Regions from separate parts of the Paenibacillus sp. FSL R7-0340 genome, predicted to be linked through region 1. Evidence: riboswitches for the same ligand, from Rfam matches in the RefSeq annotation. Region 1 holds a riboswitch; each other region holds the start of a gene.
The links. Region 1 has a riboswitch for cobalamin ahead of metE (5-methyltetrahydropteroyltriglutamate--homocysteine S-methyltransferase). Riboswitches for the same ligand answer to the same signal wherever they lie in the genome.

Region 1 (4,459 bases):
CGTTTCGGTAGAAACCGGCAGAGTGGCAAGGGAAATCTCTCCTTCAATACCATTAATCTGGTGCGGCTTGGGATTGAGTATGGTATTTGCACAGGCAAACGCCTGACACCTGACCGTGATCGCTTTGATGCGAGACTGGAAGAAGTTATGCGCATTGCGGTGGATGGCCTAATCCATCGCTATCAAATCCAGACCAGCCAGCCGGCCAAAGCTTCGGACTTTATGATGCGCGAAGGGGTATGGGAAGGTGGAGAAGAACTGGCGCCAGATGATAAGGTGGGAAGCGTACTAAAGCACGGTACGCTTTCGATCGGGTTCATCGGGCTGGCTGAGTGCATGAAGGCACTATACGGGAAACACCACGGGGAGGATGATTTCGTATACCGCGAGGCACAGCGAATCATCACTTCCATGCGCGTGTATTGCGATCGAATGAGTGAATATCACAATTTAAATATTACATTGTTCGCTACGCCTGCCGAAGGTCTGTCGGGCAAGTTCACATTGCTGGATCAACGTGATTTCGGAATTATTCCCGAGGTAAATGATCGAGAATATTACACGAATTCTTTTCATATTCCCGTGTATTATACGCTCCCGGCTGCTCGTAAAATCAGCTTGGAAGCTCCGTTCCATAACCTCTGCAACGCTGGTGCGATTTCATACATCGAGCTGGATGGTAACGCGCGGAATAACCCGGATGCGTTCCTTAAAATTGTTCAGTACGCGCTGCATCAGAACATTGGCTACTTCTCCATCAACCATCCGGTGGATCGTTGTACGGAATGTGGTTATGAAGGGATTATCGGGACAAGCTGCCCCCAATGTGGCACAGATGAGGAGCACACACACTTTCAGCGCTTACGTCGGGTAACCGGATATCTGACAGGAGATTATACCGTTCGCTTTAATGCTGCAAAACAGGCAGAAGTTCGAGACCGGGTGAAACATAAGTGAATTTGTGTGGCTACATTCCGGAATCTCTGAACGAAGGATACGGCCTGCGCACCGTCGTGTTCATTAGCGGTTGCCGTCATGCCTGTCCCGGATGCTTTAATCCAGCGTCGTGGAGCTTCCGTGCAGGTGAGCCATTTACACCCCAACGACAACAGGAAGTCATTCGTGACATCATGGATAATCCGTTGTTGGACGGACTGACTCTCTGCGGGGGAGATCCGTTTTTCTCAGCAGCAGAATGCTCGCAATTTGTGCGTGACTTCCGCGAGGCCTGTCCCGACCGAACCGTGTGGGCTTATACTGGCTTTGTCTATGAAGATTTACTCACAGATCAGGAGCGACAGGAGCTAGCACTTTTGTGCGATGTGATTGTGGATGGTCGTTTTGTAGAACAGCAAAAAGACCTGACCCTTCCCTTCCGGGGCAGTCGCAACCAGCGTCTGGTAGATGTAAAAGCCAGTATTCAGGCAGGCTATACCGTTGCATTGGCTTAACGCGAAGTTTACCCGGCAAGATGCTATATATCTAAGACAAGTCCCCATCATGGGTAAGGCTTGTCTTTTTTTCATATAGCTAACTGTTTCCATTGGAGTTTCTATTGCGCATCCTGTAAGTTTCACTTATGATGGTGAACAAGTATACGAGTGCATAATTATTCGTCATACCTTAACCGCATAGCTTGGAGATAGGTGTCTGTTCTATTCAGATCAGGCTTAAAAGGGAAGCCGGTGCAAATCCGGCACGGTCCCGCCACTGTAAACGGGGAACTTTCAGCTGTTCATATATCCACTGGTCCACAGACCGGGAAGGAATGCTGAGAGTCATGATCCGTAAGTCAGGAGACCTGCCTATTTTAACAACATCGCAAGTACCTACGGAAGATAGGGAGGTGTTAAGAGCAGTCGCCGTATTTTTGATTTTTTAATCACGGAGGCATTCTTTCCCCTACTTATTTTTAACTCTGGGGGAAGAATGCCTTTTTTGGTACGTAAAAATAAAACAGCTACCCACTAGGAGGAAAAGTACATGTCCATTATTGAATGGCCTGAATTGTCCGGCTTGATTAGCAGTAATCTGGGATATCCGCGTATCGGCGAAAACCGGGAATGGAAGAAAGCACTGGAACGCTTCTGGAACGGCAGCATTAACGAAAGCGAACTGCAGACGGAGATGAAAAGATTACGGTTGGAGCATCTGAGCAAGCAGCGTGACAAGGGGATTGATCGCATTCCTGTCGGAGACTTCTCCTATTACGATCACATGCTGGATACATCTGTAATGTTCGGTCTGGTACCCGAACGGTTCAACCATCGTCCCGCAGGTCCGGTTCCTCTGTCCGTGTATTTTGGGATCGCTCGTGGACAGAAGGGAGCAACCGCCAGTGAAATGACCAAATGGATGAATACCAATTATCACTACATCGTTCCTGAATTGGCAAACGCAGTCCCGGTGTTCACTGAAAATAAACCCTTACAGGCTTATCGTGAAGCAAAACGAGAACTAGGCATTGATGGGAAACCGGTCCTCATCGGCCCCTATTCATTCGTTACCTTATCCAAAGGCTATGATCGTAAGGATTTGGCCACCATCGTACGAAGCTTCCTGCCACTGTACACCCGTATCCTGTCTGAACTAGCGGCAGAAGGCGTTCAGTGGGTCCAAATCGATGAACCTGTCCTAACCACCTCATTCCCGGCAGAGGATTTGGACATTATTCAGGAAGTCTATGAAGCTTTGACTCAAGCTGCGCCCTCCTTGAATATAATGCTGCAAACCTACTTTGGCAGCCTGGACCATTATGAGCGTCTGTCCGCACTTCCGGTACAGGGATTGGGTCTTGATTTTGTGTATGATGATGGCGAAAATCTTCAGCATATATTGCAGCATGGCTTCCCTAAAGGAAAAACGCTGGGCGCTGGGGTTATTGACGGGCGCAATATATGGCGAAGCGACCTGAACGCTGTGGCTGCCCTGCTGGGTCAGTTAGCAGAACAAACCACTGCCGCACAGCTTATCGTACAGCCATCATGCAGTCTGCTGCATGTGCCAGTCAGTCTGGAGGCAGAGCACAAGCTGGACAAGGAGCTGGTGCAAGCGCTGGCCTTTGCCGATGAAAAGCTGGAGGAAATCGCCGTCCTGACGGCTGCACTTGGCAAACACGATCCTTCCGCACTCGCCAAGCTTGAGCAAAGTGCGGATGCGGTAGCCCGTTTCAACAGTTCAGCGGCACGCGTACAGACAGCTGCCGATCTGGCCGACCTGTTGGCAAAAGAGCCTCTGTCACGCAGCGTTCCTTTCGCCGAGCGTCGTGAGATTCAGCAAAATAAGCTGAAGTTGCCTCCACTGCCTACGACGACCATTGGTAGCTTCCCGCAAACCGCCGAGATCCGCAAGGCCCGCCTGCACTATCGCAAAGGAGAATGGTCAGCCGAGCAATACCGGGCGTTCATCCAACAGCAAATTAAGGAATGGATTGATATTCAAGAGGACATTGGCATTGACGTGCTTGTTCATGGGGAATTTGAGCGGACCGATATGGTTGAATTTTTTGGCGAAAAGCTGAACGGCTTTGCTTTTACGCAAAACGGATGGGTGCAGTCCTACGGCTCCCGCTGTGTCAAACCGCCGATTATATACGGAGACGTTTCCTTTGATCAGCCCATGACCGTGGAAGAAACGGCATTCGCCCAATCGTTAACTTCCAAGCCTGTTAAGGGAATGCTTACAGGCCCTGTGACCATTTTGAACTGGTCTTTTGAACGTAACGATATTCCTCGTAGTCAAGTTGCTTTACAGTTGGCTCTGGCATTACGGGCAGAGGTAGAGGCACTGGAACAAGCGGGCATCGGCATGATTCAGGTCGATGAGCCTGCAATTCGTGAAGGGCTTCCACTGAAAAAAGAACAACAGCAAGCCTATCTGGACTGGGCGGTTCAAGCCTTCCTTGTGACCACGGCCACCGTTGAACCTGCGACCCAAATCCATACGCACATGTGCTATTCCGAATTTCAGCATATGATTCAGTCCATCTCCGATATGGATGCCGACGTCATATCTATTGAAACTTCGCGAAGTCACGGAGAACTGATCGTCAGCTTTGAAGATCAGGTATACGACAAGGGCATCGGTCTGGGCGTGTACGATATCCACAGTCCGCGCATCCCCGATGTATCTGAAATGCTAAGCATGATCCAGCGTGCTCTGCGCGTACTGCCATCAGATTTGTTCTGGGTTAATCCGGACTGTGGTCTGAAAACCCGCACCAAGGAGGAATCTATCGCCGCCTTGCGACTAATGGTACAAGCGGCTCAAGCAGCCCGGGCTGCATTGGCTGTATCCAACTAATCTTTTTATCGTATCGAATCGCACCATCATTTCACCATATCCTATTCCCCTTTCCGGCCCTTTTTGCTAAAAGCCGGGAAGGGGGATTTATTCTAGGTCATATAATGTATAAACGCCTTGAATATGCTCCATTTTCATCTGCTTCATATGTACGCCT
Region 2 (4,459 bases), 4.2 Mb from region 1:
CTTGGAGGCTATAATGTGTATCATGGCGTGCGCTCCTTTCGTGCATACATGGGCGATTGGATACGACCGCTAGAGTCGAAAGATATACGGCATACGATCCAGTTGATGTTCGCCGTGTCCAGTATGTTTGTAGGATTGTGTTTGTTAGGAGCCGCAGGTTGTTTTGCCTTGGGATGGGTGCGGTGAGGAGTGACACACTGAATAATGATCGAGCAGGAAGTGACATGATCTTGAAACAAGATATAGCAGCAAAAAGGACAGTAGAATACGCACAAAGTCCGAACTCACAGGAGGATAAGGTGCCGTATGATGCTAAAGAAGATCTGCATTGGGACATGGAACTCGTGTTAGTTCGTCACGGCACAACCTTATGGAACAAGGAACGTCGATATCTAGGACACTCCGACTTAGGTTTGCTACCGGGAGCAGAGCAGGAATTAAAGCCTTTGCAAGAAAAATTGCAAGGGCAGTCCTTTGCTCGAATCTATTGCAGCGATTTAATGCGATGTCGCCAGACCTTGCAGATCATTGTGCCGGAATCAGAATTGACGTCTGGAGGTTCCCTATCTACTACGTCTCCTATGATGGAACCACGTCTGCGAGAGCTTCATTTTGGTGAGTGGGATGGAAAAACGTATGACATGCTCAAGGATGTGTCGTTGTATCGCGCTTGGATTGATGAGCCGCAACGGATAACCCCTCCTGGAGGAGAGTCTTGGGCAGATTTTGTGAATCGTCTACGGAAATTTCTTGACTCTCTGTATGAATGGCGTGTTGCTATGGAAGTTCAACCCATGGATTTGACTGCTGCGCCACCCTCTGTTTTGGTCGTTACGCATGGTGGCGTAATTCGTCAGTTAGCTTGCATGCTGATACCGGGCCATGATTTTTGGAGTTTGAATCCGAAGCCGGGAGAAGCATTTAGGATTCAATTGAGGCTGGCAGGACGGCACAATTACATAGCAGAAATGCTTCCTCATTAGGTTAGACACCAGCGGATAAAGAGGCTGTTTGGGTTGTAAGCCGCCTCTTTTTAACCTATAATCATCAAGTAAAAGAACGGCTTGACTACCACTACATCAAATATCCAGCAGACGAGGTCGGCGCAGCGTGATGAAACTATGGTTTCCCTTGCCTGCGCTGTTAAAAGGGAAGTCGGTGTGAGTCCGGCGCGGTCCCGCCACTGTAAATGGAAACATGCCCGTTAGTCCTGCTTTATGTGCTACTAAGCATATGAAAGAATTTCAGGACATGCATTTTACCATAAGTCAGGATACCTGCCCGTCCGCCTGTCACCATAATCCTTCGAGGAAAGGATGACGTGTTCGCAGTGACTGTCCATGCGGAAAGAAGCTGCCGCCTGCGCACGATCTGCGCTAACGTAACCCCTGTGTCCTGATATGAGGATGCGGGGTTTTTTTGATAGGAAAAGAAGGCTGGATTTAGAAGATATCTGATGATGTTCAAGTAACGCTCTTAACGATTTTTTTATGAAGGGGTGCAAATCATGGCAGGAAAAAAAATAAAGGTTTGGACAACAGGTCTATTGGTTCTGATTTTGGCAGTTGTGCTGAGTGCATGTGGAGCTAATGGGAAAAATGCTGAAAATAAAGAGAACCAGACTTCTTCACAGCAGCCGGGACAGACCGTAACCGCACAAGAGCCTCCGGGCAAAACAGTTTACCCACTCACAGTTAAGGATGCAACAGGACAGGAATTTACATTCAAAAAAGCGCCGGATAAAATCGTTTCCGTCTCCCCGGCAGAAACCGAGGCGCTGTTCGCCATCGGGCTGGATAAGGAAATTGTCGGTGTCTCCGACTACTCTGATTACCCAGAAGCAGCTACGAAAAAGCCTAAAGTGGGCGGTATTATGAAACCGAACGAAGAGGCGATCATTGCTGCTAACCCGGAAGTCGTTTTTGCAGGGATATCACTTAGTGAACAGGCTACGACCAAGCTGCGCGATATGGGAATTATGATTTTTAAAACGGAACCGAAGACAGTTGAAGATGTCATGGCTAACATCGAATTGTATGGGAAAATCACCGATCATCAGAAAGAAGCGAGAGCGGTGACTGACAAGATGAGAGCAGATGTAGCTGAAGTGAAAGAAGGAATTAAAAATATCGGTAAAGGGCAGAAGCTGCGGGTATACGTCGAGTTTTCACCAGGCTGGACAGTTGGTAAAGGCGAGTTTATGGACGAGCTGATCACGTTAGCGGGCGGCGAAAATGTAGGTGCCACGCAGAAGGGGTGGTACCAAATTAGTGAGGAAAATATTATTGCTGCGAACCCTGACGTGATTTTGTACAGCAAAAGTGTCAAGGACGACAAAACTGGTCAAACGCTCGGCGAAATCATTAAAGCTCGCAGTGGATGGGATCAAATATCGGCTGTTCGCCACAACCGGGTATTTGCCGTGGATGATAATTTGATTAGTCGTCCGGGTCCACGCGTAACGGAAGGTCTCAAGGAAGTGGCCAAGGGCGTGTATCCTGAAATTTTCAAATGAACCGTAAACTGATCGGCTTTGGAGGAACAGGTCTTGTCCTGCTGTTACTGACGCTACTGTTCTGTCTTGGCATCGGCTCGGCCAAGCTTCCGGTCAGCCAGATCACGGGCATTCTGGTTAACCACCTTCCATGGTTAGGCGATACGTTTACACCGGATTGGAATACATCCTCAGAGCAAATTATTTTGAAGGTCAGATTGCCACGAGTGTTACTGGGAATGTTGGTAGGAGCAGCGCTGGCGCTGGCGGGAGCCGGATTTCAGGGTGTGCTGCGTAATCCTTTGGCTGATCCGTATACACTGGGGGTATCCTCGGGGGCTTCGGTAGGAGCGGCAGTACTGATTTATTGGGGCCTTCAATTTTCATTTGTTGGCATATGGACGCTGCCGCTAGTGGCATTTACGACCGGAATGCTGACGCTGTGGATGGTGCTGACGTTGGCACGGGAAGGTGGAAAAATTCCGACACAAAGTCTCATTTTGTCGGGTGTGGTGATGCAATCCTTTCTGGGGGCGGTTGTTTCCTTTCTGACAGCCATGTCGAAGGAGACGGTCAATGAAATATTGTACTGGACGATGGGAAGTCTTAGCCTGCGCGGTTGGTCATATACAGGAATCCTTTTACCTTATGTGGTCATAGGACTGGTATTTCTATGGAACCGGGCACGTGTGCTGAATATTTTGGCTTTGGGTGAACGTCAGGCGGCTCACATGGGAGTTCATGTAGATGCGACGAAGCTATCTGTTCTGATCATTTCCACGCTGCTGACAGCAGCCGCTGTCTCGGTATGTGGAGTGATTGGCTTTGTGGGACTCGTTGTACCGCATATCATTCGTCTGGTGACAGGGCCTGATTACCGGATGATTGTTCCATTATCTGCGCTCGGTGGAGCTATTTTTATGGCTTGGGCAGATACGGCGGCTCGCACGTTGTTAGCCCCCACGGAAATTCCTCTGGGCGTGATGACGGCCTTTGTTGGGGCACCGTTCTTCGCATATCTCCTGTACCGGAACAAGAAGCTGCGCAGGGGGGAAATGCTGTGACAGAACAAAGTGAATCACAGAAGGTACATGATCGGGCGTTAGAGGTAGCGGGTCTAACACGTGCCTATGGAGAGTTCCATGCGTTAAAGAATATAAGCTGGAGCGTCGACGAAGGAACTTGGTGGGGGATTATTGGTCCGAACGGCAGTGGAAAATCCACCTTGCTGCATTTGCTTTCCGGTGTAGATCAGCCAACTTCGGGAAACGTTCATATCTATGGCAAAAAGGTCGGTAGCTACAGCAGAAAAGAGCTTTCCCGACTCATAGCCGTACTCCAACAGGAAGGGCTTCCTCCAGTGGGATACACCGTCAGGGAAGTCGTAGAAATGGGACGTTTTCCTCATCAGGACTGGCTAGGCAGGGAAAAGGGTGTTGATGTGGAGGCGATCACGGATCGCGTGCTAGAGCGATTGGGTCTTACCACGCTGGCGGACAGAGCATTGGACCGCTTGAGTGGGGGACAGCGACAGCGTGTAGCTTTGGCAAAAGTAATGGTGCAGGAGCCACGAATATTGCTGCTGGACGAGCCTACGACCTATCTGGACTTGCGCTATCAGCTTGAATTTATGGAACTGCTGGCAGATTGGCGCCAAGAAACGGGTGTGACGATCATTGCGGTCTTGCATGATCTTAACTTGACAGCCCAATTTTGCGAAGATTTGCTTGTACTCAAAGATGGAATGGTTGAAGGATTGGGAGCTTCATCGAAGTTATTAACCGAGGATCGGATTCGACGAGTATACGGTGTTGAGCCTGTGATGCTTCCGCATCCCGATAGCGGTGTGCCGCAGCTCTTGCTGCGCAGGAGTGCTTCGGATACAGCAGATTAAATAAACGATGAAACACACTTAAAAAGAGCAGGGAGTGGAAGTTATGAACAACAAGCTGCGTCAGCTGATCG
Region 3 (4,459 bases), 220 kb from region 1:
TCCGAATCCCGTAAATTAGCCGTGACAACACATCCCGACCCAGATGATCCGTACCGAAAGGATATTTCCGACTGGGTGGTGCCAGACGGTTCAAAAGATCCACTTGAAGAGGATCATGAGGAGCGACCCATGTAGCCAATAACCCAAGCAGCACGATCAGACCAAAAAGTACGCCTCCTGCCAGCAAGCTCCCTTGAAAGGAAAGCCGTATCTTTTTCATTTTCAGCTTCCCCCTTAACGCAAACGTAGCCTCGGATCTATCGCCGTCTGGACCAAATCCACCAAACACTGAACACCTACAATTAAAAATACGGCAAAAATAACATACCCCTGAATCACAGGATAATCTCGCTGGGTAATCGCATCTATAAAATACTTGCCTAACCCCGGCCATGAAAAAATGGTCTCGACGATGACATTACCTGCCAACATAAATGATAGATTGGTACCTAGCAGTGTAATCATAGGCAGAACCGCATGCTTAAATATCTCAAAAAACAGGATATGCATACGTGAAAAGCCTCGAGCCTTCGCTGCTTTCACAAAATTCCGGTCACCCAGCTCCAGCATTTGAGCGCGCAGTACACGGGCTTGCACCGCTCCCAAACCTGCGCCAAGAGTCAGCGCTGGGAGCACTAGATGTGTCCAGTCCTCCCTTCCCATGGATGGGAGCCAGCCCAAGCGAACGGAGAATAGATAGATCAACAGAAAACCAAGCCAAAAAGAGGGAATCGACGATCCCAGCAGGGCAAACAGCCTGCCCAGACGATCCAGTGGGCCGCTGATTTTTAGCGAGGCAGCCAGTCCCAGCCCCAGCGTAAGCACCGTCATGACGGCAAAGCCCGCAGCAGCTAGCTCCACAGTAGCAGGCAGTCTGTTCCATAGTTCGGCTAGCACGGATTCCTTGGATACATACGAGGTGCCCCAATGCCCCGTGAACACATCTCGCAGCCAGTTCACATATTGAATATGAAGCGGCTCGTTTAAGCCCAGTTCCTGCCGTAGCGTCGTCAACGCCTCCTCAGAGGCAGGGACATTATGCGCGGTGAGCAAAATAGTAGCAGGGTCACCAGGAGCGAGCCGCATCAGTACAAAAGTCAGCGTGGATACAACGAATACAATGATGAGCAGCTGCGCCACACGTTCCAGTATAAAACGAATCATAGGATACGCAGCTCGTTATTCCGTAATATCAGATTGCGCTGTAATGTAGTAATACTCGATCGGATGGGGTGTAAAACCCTCCACCCCTTTTTTCACACCAAACACATTATCAGGATGCACAATGAACGACTGTGGCAAATCCGCATTGATGATATCCAGCGCTTGTAGTGTCACAGCATTACGCTGCGCTGTATCCTTCGCCAGCTTCAAGCTGTTAAGAATACTCTCTAGCGGTTTGGAACTATACCGGCTTACATTGGCTTCGCTTTTCGAAGAATAAAACATGTCCATAAAATATTGCGGCTCTCCTGTATGAGCAGTAAGCATGCTGTACATTGCAAAATCCCAATCGTTTTTGGTCAACGCCTCGTCGATATTTTCCACCTTGCGAATCTTGACCTGGATTCCCTCTTTCAGCAATTGGCTTTGGATGACCTCAGCCATAACGGAGAGCTCTGGACGCTGAGGGAAAGTCAGCAGTGTAACCTCGAACGGCTTGCCTTGCTTAGTCCATGTCCCTTGGGCGTCTTTCTGCCAGCCATCCTTCGTCAACAGCTGCTCTGCCGTTCCGTTCAGCGCTTTACGCTCAACTTTACCGAAGGGAAGAATGCTCGGGAACGGACTGCTTGCTTCCGTACCGAAGCCCCTCATGACGGCGCTCACAATCGATGTGCGTGGAATCAGGCTGTCCACCACCTTACGGTTCGCCGCATCCTTGAATACTGGCGATTCCATATTGTACACGATCATATGGGTGCGCAAGGAGGGAGCCGACAGCACTTGTAGCTTGTCGTTCTTTTTCAGTACCTCTGCGTTATCAACCGGAATATCCGTCGCCACGTCCACCTCGCCGGATTGCAGCGCCATCAGGCGCGAATTCCCATCCGTAATGAACTTCATCGTCGCTTCAGCCAGTCGTGCCTTCTCGCCCCAATATCCGTCATAACGCTCTACGACCAAGGATTGGTCCTTGTTGAATGCTTTGATTTTAAAGGCGCCTGTCATCGCTGGGTAGCTCTGCTCATCTTTCATCGATGCCACATCCAGTACAATCGTCGATGGATCAGCTAGATTGGACACCAGCGCCGCGTTCGGCTGGTTTGTCGTGATTTTCAAAGCCAGCGGGCCGCTTACATCAATGGACTTCACATTCAGTAAATCCTTCGCCAGATGGCTTTTCTCGATAGAGCGCAGCAAAGACGCTTTTACACCTGCTGCATCCATACTCTTTCCATCATGAAAAGTGACTTTATCCTGCAAGCTGAACGTCCAAACTGTAGGACTATCCTGCTTCCACTCCTTTGCCAGCCAAGCCACAGGCTCCAGCTTTTCATTCAAACGTACCAGTGTCTCACCTGCACCGGATCGCATCACATCCCAGCTATTATCTCCGTGCGGGTCAACGCCTGACGGTTTCCATGTATACGCCATTACCAGCTTTTTATCTGTCGCTGTTTGTTGTGCTGACGCGTTTTCACCCTTGCCGGAGCTATCCGACGTCTTATTGCTGGCACATCCCGAAAGAGCCATAACTGCCAGCAGCAGCATCACCCCTGTACATATCAACCATGAACGCCTGCTACGATTGCTAATCATTCAATGAATCCCCCTCTATCTTGTAAAATCATATAAACCTAACGCAAAACGCGAAAAAAGCATTCCGGACCACTTGATCAGCAGTCAGAAATGCTTTCATTATAAAATGTCAAAACTCACCTCGAAGCCAACTCCAAAAACATAGAAGGGATCGGATCGGTTTCAGACATTCCGTATGCAGCACGCCTAACCACCTCCCCAGCATCCCGTGGGTCTGACAGTGATGTCAAAACAGGCAGGTCTCCTGACTCCAGGCGCATCTTTCAGGCCTTCCCGGTTCTTCACAGTTCCAGTGGCTGTTCTGAAAGCTCCAGCAGTATCCTGCTGATGCCTGTATACAGTGGCGGGTCCGTGTCGGAATCTACCGAACTTCCCTTTTAAGTGAACACGCTCAACAACCATCTACATGGTCTCAACAAAACCTCGTACATAGAGTCGTCCGGCTCACACCTGTTTTCTTCCTTTATTTCTTTCCATTACGATCTTATTTTGTTGTCACAGGCTTGTCAATAAATGCTGCACAATAATTTAAATTTGAACGATGTGGCGAGAATGAAGGTGATGTCTATTCATTGCGTGCACGAAATGACGGGCATTCCGTCTCCCTCATGATGTCCCGAAAACTGTACCAGACTACTTAATGAATCTAAAAGAACGAAAATTTAGCAGCGAGATTGCAGATCAATTTGTACAAGCTATTAAAAAAGATACATTATTCCAAAGGCCTGAAAAAGCAGTTGGTTATTCCTTCTCCAAAAAATTGAGGAAGAAAAAAATTTGAAAAGCGACAAAACCAAAGAGTTGATCGGAAATTTAGTGAGCAAACCTTGTGGAATTTCTATTATAAGGATAACAGCATTGGGGGCAGCTACCAAACAAAAGAACTATATTGTTGATTCTTCTCAGACAGCCTTTGAGACAAATTTAACTATTAGAGAATTTACCCGTAAAACATTCCTTAGTGATTTAGAGAATGAGTTTGAAAAGCCTCCGGTGATTAGCCGGGGGCTTAATTTGTTAACTGACCATTTCCTGACAAGCCATGTCAGCGTGCCGTTTAGGTGCCTAGCAGTCAAGTTATTTTTTAGCTAGTAAGTGAGCGAAGCGAGGGATCTTGCAGGTCGTTCACAGCGTCGTACTGTAAACCAGGACGAAGCGACGGCTTGCTTTTACGCTCGAAAAGTTGTGGAGCTAAAGAGTTTTGTACGAACAACCAAACGGGGAGGCACTTGCTATTAAACCGTCAGTTAATAAAAGGACCGTTGCGATCAATACGGCTCTCTTCTATCTCATTTTAAATTTTATCCATTAAATAAAATTATTTACAAACATAAAATTTACAGGTAATATTTACTTATTCCTTCTTATGGATAAAAAAACAATTGTATACACGACTCCAGAGAGGAGACTTAGTAAAAATGAGGTTGATAATGTTCTGAAAATAAAAGTAGATGCGGACACTGTGTAAAGTTGCAATGAGCCGTTAAGCGAAGAAGTTGTCGTCGTTGGTCCTTGAATAAAGGAATAATATATTCCTACCAAAAAACCGTAAGACAAATACTTAAACAGATTTTTTTCAAATTTACTCATTTCTTAGCCCCCAATAATATTTTTCGAAGAGGAGAATTTTAATACTATGAAACCATTCAAAGTCATGACTAAAACAGCAATAATTGCAGCATTGACAGCAATATTATTA

Region 2: it holds a riboswitch for cobalamin, as region 1 does, so the genes downstream of both, MKX59_RS20965 (ABC transporter substrate-binding protein) here and metE (5-methyltetrahydropteroyltriglutamate--homocysteine S-methyltransferase) in region 1, are expected to answer to the same signal.
Region 3: it holds a riboswitch for cobalamin, as region 1 does, so the genes downstream of both, MKX59_RS01365 (ABC transporter substrate-binding protein) here and metE (5-methyltetrahydropteroyltriglutamate--homocysteine S-methyltransferase) in region 1, are expected to answer to the same signal.

What each region holds. Positions count from the first base shown of each region.
Region 1 covers NZ_JBBOBY010000001.1:517,996-522,454, reverse strand. Annotated here, with positions in the region: gene MKX59_RS02320 (anaerobic ribonucleoside triphosphate reductase) at 1-957, shown strand, start outside; gene nrdG (anaerobic ribonucleoside-triphosphate reductase activating protein) at 954-1,451, shown strand; cobalamin riboswitch at 1,628-1,823, shown strand; gene metE (5-methyltetrahydropteroyltriglutamate--homocysteine S-methyltransferase) at 1,984-4,302, shown strand; gene MKX59_RS02305 (DUF6985 domain-containing protein) at 4,390-4,459, opposite strand, start outside.
Region 2 covers NZ_JBBOBY010000001.1:4,689,389-4,693,847, reverse strand. Annotated here, with positions in the region: gene cbiB (adenosylcobinamide-phosphate synthase CbiB) at 1-186, shown strand, start outside; gene MKX59_RS20970 (histidine phosphatase family protein) at 225-983, shown strand; cobalamin riboswitch at 1,106-1,299, shown strand; gene MKX59_RS20965 (ABC transporter substrate-binding protein) at 1,508-2,515, shown strand; gene MKX59_RS20960 (FecCD family ABC transporter permease) at 2,512-3,558, shown strand; gene MKX59_RS20955 (ABC transporter ATP-binding protein) at 3,555-4,388, shown strand; gene cobT (nicotinate-nucleotide--dimethylbenzimidazole phosphoribosyltransferase) at 4,432-4,459, shown strand, end outside.
Region 3 covers NZ_JBBOBY010000001.1:302,434-306,892, reverse strand. Annotated here, with positions in the region: gene MKX59_RS01375 (ABC transporter permease) at 1-220, opposite strand, end outside; gene nikB (nickel ABC transporter permease) at 235-1,164, opposite strand; gene MKX59_RS01365 (ABC transporter substrate-binding protein) at 1,180-2,760, opposite strand; cobalamin riboswitch at 2,978-3,181, opposite strand; gene MKX59_RS01360 (hypothetical protein) at 3,538-3,852, shown strand; gene MKX59_RS01355 (hypothetical protein) at 4,397-4,459, shown strand, end outside.